DNA from 2 places in the Aeromonas rivuli genome. Region 1 is predicted to be linked to the other one. Evidence: predicted binding sites of a transcription regulator. Region 1 holds the regulator's gene; the other holds the start of a gene.
The links. Region 1 encodes sigma-54, which starts transcription at its own class of promoters, with help from an activator protein. Its sites were predicted from a motif close to TGGCACNGTTTTNGCTT; they were not measured.

Region 1 (4,163 bases):
CGCCTATGGCAAGCCCGCCACTTTCTTCCAGATCCTCGATAACGGCAAGCCGGTCAATGCGCACGGTGACAGCATCCGCTATGAGCTGAAGAACCGCCTGGTGACCATTACCGGCAACGGTGAACTCAAGCAGGAGGACAGCCAGGTCAACGGCGACCTCATTCGCTATGACATCGTCAAGCAGAAGATGATCGCCGAGAGCAAGGGGGAGACCAATCGCGTCAAGACGGTCTTCCTGCCTGATCAGGTTGAGAACTTCGACAAGCCCGCCGACAAGAAGCAGGACAAATAAACCATGGCCGTGTTGAAAGCAGCAGGGCTGCAGAAGAGCTACAAGAAGCGCATGGTGGTCAGTGATGTCAGCCTGGAAGTGGGCACTGGCCAGATCGTGGGTCTGCTCGGCCCGAACGGTGCGGGCAAGACCACCTCTTTTTACATGATTGTTGGCCTGGTGCAGCGCGATGCGGGCCTTATCACCATCGATGAGCAGGACATCAGCCTGCAGCCCATGCATATCCGTGCCCGCAATGGCATCGGTTACTTGCCGCAAGAAGCGTCCATTTTTCGTCGCCTCTCCGTCTATGACAACCTCATGGGGGTCATGCAGACCCGCAAGGGGCTGAGTCGGGAGGAGCGTGAAGACAAGGTTGAACAGCTGCTGGAAGAGTTCAGCATCACCCACATTCGCGACAACCTGGGCCAGAGCCTGTCCGGTGGCGAGCGACGCCGAGTCGAGATAGCCCGTGCCCTGGCCGCCGAACCGCGCTTCATCCTGCTGGATGAGCCCTTTGCCGGGGTAGATCCCATCTCCGTCATCGACATCAAGAAGATCATCCAGCACCTCAAGGAGCGGGGCCTGGGTGTGCTTATCACCGACCACAACGTGCGGGAGACGCTGGACGTGTGCGAGAAGGCCTATATCGTCAGCCATGGCCAGATGATAGCGGAAGGCACTCCCGCCGAGATCCTGGCCGATGAACAGGTCAAGCGTGTCTATTTGGGCGATCAATTCAGTCTATAGTAAGGGGAAATCACCCTTTGCTGCCTGATGACCGCCTCGCTGAATATAAGGATATCCCGACGTAGATGAAGCCGACACTCCAGTTGCGCCTCGGTCAGCAATTGACCATGACGCCACAGTTACAACAAGCGATTCGTCTGCTCCAGCTCTCCTCATTGGAACTTCAGCAGGAGATCCAGCAAGCCCTCGATAACAACCCCCTGCTCGAGCAAGAAGAGGCCGAGCTGCAGGAGACCCATGCCGAGGTCAAGCAAGACGAGAGTCAGCTCGACAGCAGCGAGGCCATGGCGCAGGAACAGATGCCTGACGAGTTGCCGGTCGACAGCAGCTGGGATGATGTCTACTCCGCCGGTACTGGCCAGAGTGCAGGGCCCGTCTTTGAGGGGGAAGAGAGCGTCTATCAGGGGGAAACCACCGAGAACCTGCAGGACTACCTGCTGTGGCAGATGCGACTCACCCCCTTCAGCGATGTCGATGCCGCCATCGCCCTGGCCATCATCGATGGCATTGATGAGTCCGGTTACCTGACCAGTCCTCTGGAGGATATCCGGCAGGCGGTGAGCAGCGAAGAGGTTGAGGTAGAGCTCGACGAGGTGGAAGCCGTGCTCAAGCGGGTGCAGCATTTCGATCCCGTGGGCATCGCCGCCCGTTCGGTGCAAGAGTGCCTGCTGATCCAGTTAGGTCAGTTCAGCCCCGATCTGCCCTGGCTGGCCGAGGCGCGGGAGGTGATTGGCGAGCACATGGATTTGCTGGGCAATCGTGATTATCGCACCCTGGCGCGCAAGACCCGCCTCAAGGAGGGGGATCTCAAGGAGGTCATCGACCTTATCCAGCAGCTCGAGCCGAGGCCCGGCAACAGGGTGGTGCAGAGTGACTCCCAGTATGTGATCCCGGATGTGTCCGTCATCAAGCGTCAGAATCGCTGGGTGGTGGAGCTCAATCCGGATTCGGCACCGCGCATTCGGGTCAACGAGACCTATGCGGCCATGGCCCGCCAGGCGCGTACCAGCCAGGATACCCAGTTCATTCGCTCCCATCTGCAAGATGCAAAATGGTTCATCAAGAGCCTGGAGAGCCGCAATGAGACGCTGCTGAAAGTTGCCACTTGCATCGTGGAGCAGCAGCAGGGGTTCTTTGAATATGGCGAAGAGGCCATGAAACCCATGGTGCTCAACGACATCGCCGAGGCGGTGGAGATGCATGAATCGACTATTTCCCGGGTGACTACCCAGAAGTACATGCATACCCCGCGCGGCATCTTCGAACTGAAGTATTTTTTCTCCAGCCACGTCAATACCGAAGGAGGAGGTGAATGTTCATCGACTGCAATTCGCGCCCTGATCAAGAAGCTGGTGACGGCGGAGAACCCGGCGAAACCGTTAAGTGATAGCAAGATCGCGGATTTGTTGGCCGAACAGGGTATTATGGTGGCACGACGCACGATCGCCAAATACCGTGAATCCTTGTTGATACCACCGTCCAATCAGCGCAAACGCCTGGTTTAGGCAAAACAAAAGGAAGACGTTATGCAAATTAACTTGACCGGACACCACGTAGAGATCACCGAAGCACTACGTGATTATGTGAATAACAAGTTTGCCAGACTCGAGCGTCACTTTGACCAGATCAACAATGTTCACGTGGTGTTGAGCGTAGAAAAACTGAACCAGATTGCCGAAGCCAAGCTACACGTCAGCGGGGGCGAAGTGTTCGCCAACTCACAACATGCAGATATGTATGCTGCGATAGATAGCCTGCTCGACAAACTTGATCGACAGATCATCAAGCACAAAGACAAGCTAAATCAAAAATAACTATGCAACTTGAACACATACTGAGTCGGGACTGCACCAAGAGTGCGGTCCCTTGTACCAGCAAGAAACGCGCCCTGGAAATCATCAGCGAACTGGCCGCCGAGCGGCTGGGAACCTCACGCCAGGCCCTGTTTGAATGTCTGCTTGCCCGTGAAAAAATGGGTAGCACCGGCATAGGTGCCGGGATCGCCATTCCCCACGGTCGTATCGGCGACGAGTTCCCGCCAACGGCCGTCCTGATGACCTTCGCAGAACCCATCCCCTTTGACTCCATCGACAATCAGCCCGTCGATCTGCTGTTTGCGTTGCTGGTGCCGGAGAGCGAGTGCAAGCAGCACCTCAAGACCCTCTCCCTGATGGCATCCAAGCTCGGTGACAAGGCGGTGTGCCGCCAGTTGCGCCAGGCCAGCAGCGATGATGATCTCTACCAGATCATGATCTCCGCCTGATGGGCATCACTCAGCTCTAATCAATCCTTGTTGTGGGAGGGCGCAAGATGCAGCTCATCGTAGTCAGTGGCCGATCCGGGTCGGGCAAGACAGTCGCCCTGCGGGTGCTGGAAGATCTCGGTTATTACTGTGTCGACAACTTGCCGGTCAATTTATTGCCCCAGCTGATCGTGTCGGTACAGAGTCAGTACGACAAGCTGGCGGTCAGCATAGACGTGCGCAATCTGCCCAGCGATCCGGAGCGGCTAGAGACGCTGCTTGCTCAGGTGCGCAACGATGGCCGGGTGCAGTACAGCAGCTTCTTCTTCGATGCCGAGAACAGTACTCTGCTCAAGCGCTATGGCGAGAGCCGCCGCCTGCACCCGCTGTCTCGCAAGCGCCTCTCATTGGACGAGGCGATCCGTGAAGAGACCCATCTGCTGGCGCCTATCTCGGCCAGCGCCGACCTGCGCATCGACACCACAAGCCTCAGCATCCATGACCTGAGCGAGCTCATCAAGACCCGGGTGCTCGGCAAGAAAGAGAACGAGCTGGTGCTGGTGTTCGAGTCGTTCGGCTTCAAATATGGCATTCCCAAGGATGCCGACTTCGTGTTCGATGCCCGCTTCCTGCCCAATCCGCACTGGATCCCCGAACTCAAGCCCTTTACCGGCAAGGACGAGCCCGTGGCTCGCTACCTGGCCAGTCAGCCGGACGTGATGCAGTTCACCCTGCAGATAGAGAACATGCTGGCGACCTGGTTGCCAGCCCTGGAGCGCAACAACCGCAGCTACCTCACGGTCGGCATTGGCTGTACCGGTGGCCAGCACAGGTCGGTGTTTATCGCCGAACAGCTGGCTCGCACCTTTGAGGGGCTCGGCAAGAACGTGCAGATCCGCC
Region 2 (4,163 bases), 1.8 Mb from region 1:
GATCTGCGGGTGTTCGTTCTGGATGATGCTGGCCACCTGGCGGGCATCCATCCACTTGAGGGAGTCGAGGCCACGGGCGCCTGAGCCCAGGATGATCTGATCCACCAGGTTGCTGGCCTTGTCTTCACCCAGGGCCGCCACCAGGGCTTTGCGCACGAAATCTTCGCTGCCGATGCCGATGTTGGTGTACTTCTGGATATCGTCGATAAATTGACGATGCACCGCCGCCACCCTGTCGTGACTGAAATCGGACATGGAGGCCATGGACATGCCGAGCCGCTGCACCTGCTTGGGCTCGAGGTGGCGGAAGATCTGGGCCGCATCCTCTTCGTTGAGGCTGAGCATCAGCACCGCGGCCATCTCTATCCCCGTCATCTGCTCGAGGATCTGGCGCTGACCATCGCTGATGTCGTTGCCGGTCACTTGATTCTTATTTTCTTCAGGCATCTTTGGTTACCCACTCTTTAATGACCTGCGCGGCCAAGTCCGGTTCATTCGCCACCAGGGCACGCACCGCCTTGAGCAAGTCTTCATCACGATGGAGATCCGGCAGCTTGAGGTGGCCATCGCGCACCCCGAAGATGGGTTCTGCCTCGGCCTGGGCCGCCAGCAGACTCAGTTCGTCGTCGCCGCCCAGCACTATGCTGTTGTCCAGATCCAGTTCGCCATCGGGTCTGACATCCGGGTAGAGCAGACGCTTGAGCATGGGCCGCACCACAGTCACGATCAGCACTATGATGACCAGCACAGAGGCGGCGATGCGCACCGCGCGCCAGAACCAGGGCTGCTCGTAGATGGGCAGGTCCGGCATCACATCCAGCTCGGGACGGTTGAAGGGGATGGCGACCACTTCCAGGCTGTCGCCCCGGGTCACATCGAACCCCAGGCCGCCGCTGATGAGGCGACGCAGGGTATCAATCTCGGTCTGGCTGCGCGGCTCACGGGTGACGGCGCCATCGGCCCCGGTGATCGACTTGTAATCCACCGCCACCGAGACCGTCATGCGGCGAATGCCGCCCATCTGGCGCCGGGTATGACTGACGGTGGTATCGAGTTCATAGTTGCGGGTGGCCTCCTTGCGCGAGCGACCGGCGCTGGTGCTGCTCTCGCCCCCTTCGACCTTCTCCGGGATCCCCGAGGCGGCGGGTGGCTGGTTGGAGAGGGCGCCAGGCACACCGCCATTGGCCCCGCTGGCGCTGTTCTCTTCCAGGGTCATCTCCGAGCGCACCGCAGGCAGGTCCGGGTTGTAGGTCTTGCGGGTCTGCTCCTGCTGGGAGAAGTCCAGGGCCAAGTCCACTTCGGCGGTGTAGTTGTCCATGCCGAGCACGGGGATCAGGATGGCGTCAATTTTCTGTTTGTACTCCAGCTCCTGCTTCTGCTGCATGGCAAATTCTTTGCGGGTCTGGGCGGAGACCGGATCCTGGGAGCCGGAGTTGAGCAGGCGACCACTCTGATCGGTGACAGTGACCCGGGTCGGTTCCAGGCCATGGACCGCGGAGGCAACCATGTCGACGATGGAGTCCACCTCCCCCTGACCCAGGGCCGAGCCCTTGAGGCTCAGTACCACGGTGGCGCTCGGTTTGCGCTCGTTGCGGGCGAACACGTTGTCTTTGGGAATGGCCAGCAGCACCTGGGCCTTGGCCACGTTCTGGAACTGTTCGATGGCGCTGGCGAGCTGGCGCTCGCGGCTGAGCTTGAGGCGCTCGGCTTCCATGCGCTGGCTCACCCCGAAGCTGGAGTCCTTGAGCAAGATGGCCTCGCCATCGTTGCTGCTGACGCTGTTGGTGCCGAGCCCTGCCCGGGTCAATCGCAGTCGGATATCCCCATAGTTCTCGGCGCTGACCAGCACGCTCTTGCCATCGACCTGATAGGGGATCTTCTGCTGATCCAGATAATCCAGGGTGGAGACCAGCTCCTCGGTGCTATAGGTGCCAAGGGGCCGCATCTCCGGCTCCTTGCCCCACAGCAAGATGAAGACGGCGATGGCCAGACAGATGGCCAGCCCCAGGATCAGGGTGATCTGGCGCAGCACATCGCTGTTGGAGAGAAACCCCAGCGCCGAGCTCTTCTGTTCATTCTCGTCGAGGGCACTCGCCCCTTCATGGTTGATCAGCAGATCGCCATTTTGATCGTTCGCCACGGGTCAGATCCTTATCTTCTGGTCTGGTTCATGAGGTTCATGAAAGAGGGGGATAGCGAGGAGGGAAAATGCGCTCTCCAGTACCTGGCCAAATAGCAAAATCAACCCCTTACACCGGCATGTTCATGATGGTCTTGTAGGCATCGACCATCTTGTTACGCACCTGCACCGTCGCCTCGAAGGCGATGGAGGCTTTCTGACCGGCGATCATCACATCGGAGAGATCCACCGACTTGTCACCCATGTCGAGCCGGGTACGCAGATCGTTGGCAGTGCCCTGCAAACCGTTCACATTGCCGAGGGCCTGCTGCAGCAGCTGGCCGAAATCCGAGCTGACGTGGCCGCTTGGCTGGCTGACGGCAGGAATACCCGCTTCCACCTTGAGGGCCTGCATCTCTTGCATCAGGCTGCTTGCACTTATTTCCATCACTCTTCCCCAGACAAATCATTGACGCTGGCAGAAGATAAGCAATTAGGGTGCCAATCCGGGATATCGAGGGAGAAATGGGCAAGCGGGCACCGACGGGTGAGCTCCGGCGCCCGAGCCCGGGCTGCCTTAGCCCAGCAACAATCGGAGATAACTCAGGTGCAGATCCCTGTGCTCATCGGCGGGCAATTTGACCAAGACCTCATCATGGAGATAGCGGCTCTTGGCAGTGGCCAGCTCGGGGGCCACCAGACCCACCTCGACCAGCTTGGCGACGATGGCAACCGCCAGCGCCATGCAGCCGTCACTCTCCTGGCCCCAACCGAAATCACCATCATAATCAAACAGTTCAGGACGAGGCGAGAGAGGATCAACCCGATCCCCCCAGACCCAGAAGGCCATGGGCCTCTCTTGGGGAAGGCGCAGATAGATACTCTGTCTGTCCCACTCCCGTTGTTGGCCCTGAGTCGCATCCCGTGCTGCCTGATCCGGTTCCTGCGCCATACTGCACTCCTTGTCTCGCGATGCTATTTTGGGATGCCCATAGAAAAAGAGGGCACAAGGCCCTCTTTTTACTGGAAAACTCGCTATTTAAACAGCCAGAATTTCAACACAAAACCAGAAAAACTCCTTGCTGAACAGCGGGTGATCATGACTTGTTCAGATCGTCATCCAGCCAGTACTTGGAACCCGCCACACTGGCGTCGAGCAAGAGCCCTTTCTCACCGATCTGGTAGATAGCCATGCCGCCATTGTATTTGGCGGTCAGTTCGGCGCTCTCTTTGCCAGCCACTGCCCCCACCTCGGAGGTTGCTTCCCAGCCCTGGTGGACAAATCCATCAAACTTGGCTTTGTTCTCGAACAGGATCACCTGCTGATAGAATTTTCCGCCCATACCGGCAGAGAGGCCACCGCCAAACATCTTCATGTAGGTGCGACTGTTATTCTGGCGGCTGACCGCCACCCCGGCGCCCTGATTGGTGCTGAGCATCAGGGAGAACTTGCGAGAATCAAAGACCGCATAGCCATAGGCCTGGTCAAACAGCAACTTGGCGGAGGGCTGCTCGTTGAATAGCCGCACCAGGGCGGTATCGGCCATGGTATCGAGGGCGGTACGTGCCTGCTCGGCCGTCTTGGGCTCGACCATCTCATCGAGCTTCTTGTCTGCAACCGTCAACCACTCCTTGCTGGTCGCCATGCTCTTGTCGGTCCACTCCCCCGCGGTGTTGAATGCCTCTTCTCCCCACTGGGAGGCTGAATCCCAAGTCTGTTTGGAGAAATCGCTGACATCACGCCACGCCTCTTTGCTGGTCTCACTCACCGCGTCGCCGAGGTCGGAGGCTGCACTCTTGAGCTTGTCCCAATCCGCATGACCGGGCATGGCCACCAGCGCTACCATGAGCAGGGGCAGAGTTCGCATCTTCATGACTATCTCCATATCAAATGCCCACCAGGGGCGAGAAACTGCGTTTCCTTTAGCATACACCGCCAGGGGCGTCGCCACAGCCCTGGAGAGTAGCAAGTGTCTGTTATCCGGACAGTTAGCAGGGCATCCTGTTGAGAAGAGGAGCTGGATCCGCAATGGCATCCCAACCT

Region 2: a site for sigma-54 is predicted at 2,607-2,623, ahead of fliE (flagellar hook-basal body complex protein FliE). Genes of this name have one in related genera too.

Annotation. Positions count from the first base shown of each region.
Region 1 is NZ_CP079742.1:465,074-469,236, forward strand. It holds gene lptA (lipopolysaccharide transport periplasmic protein LptA) at 1-292, shown strand, start outside; gene lptB (LPS export ABC transporter ATP-binding protein) at 296-1,021, shown strand; gene KYK33_RS02105 (RNA polymerase factor sigma-54) at 1,087-2,526, shown strand; gene hpf (ribosome hibernation promoting factor) at 2,548-2,835, shown strand; gene ptsN (PTS IIA-like nitrogen regulatory protein PtsN) at 2,838-3,284, shown strand; gene rapZ (RNase adapter RapZ) at 3,332-4,163, shown strand, end outside.
Region 2 is NZ_CP079742.1:3,005,636-3,009,798, forward strand. It holds gene fliG (flagellar motor switch protein FliG) at 1-447, opposite strand, end outside; gene fliF (flagellar basal-body MS-ring/collar protein FliF) at 440-2,140, opposite strand; gene fliE (flagellar hook-basal body complex protein FliE) at 2,250-2,567, opposite strand; gene KYK33_RS13855 (hypothetical protein) at 2,697-3,071, opposite strand; gene befA (beta cell expansion factor BefA) at 3,217-3,993, opposite strand.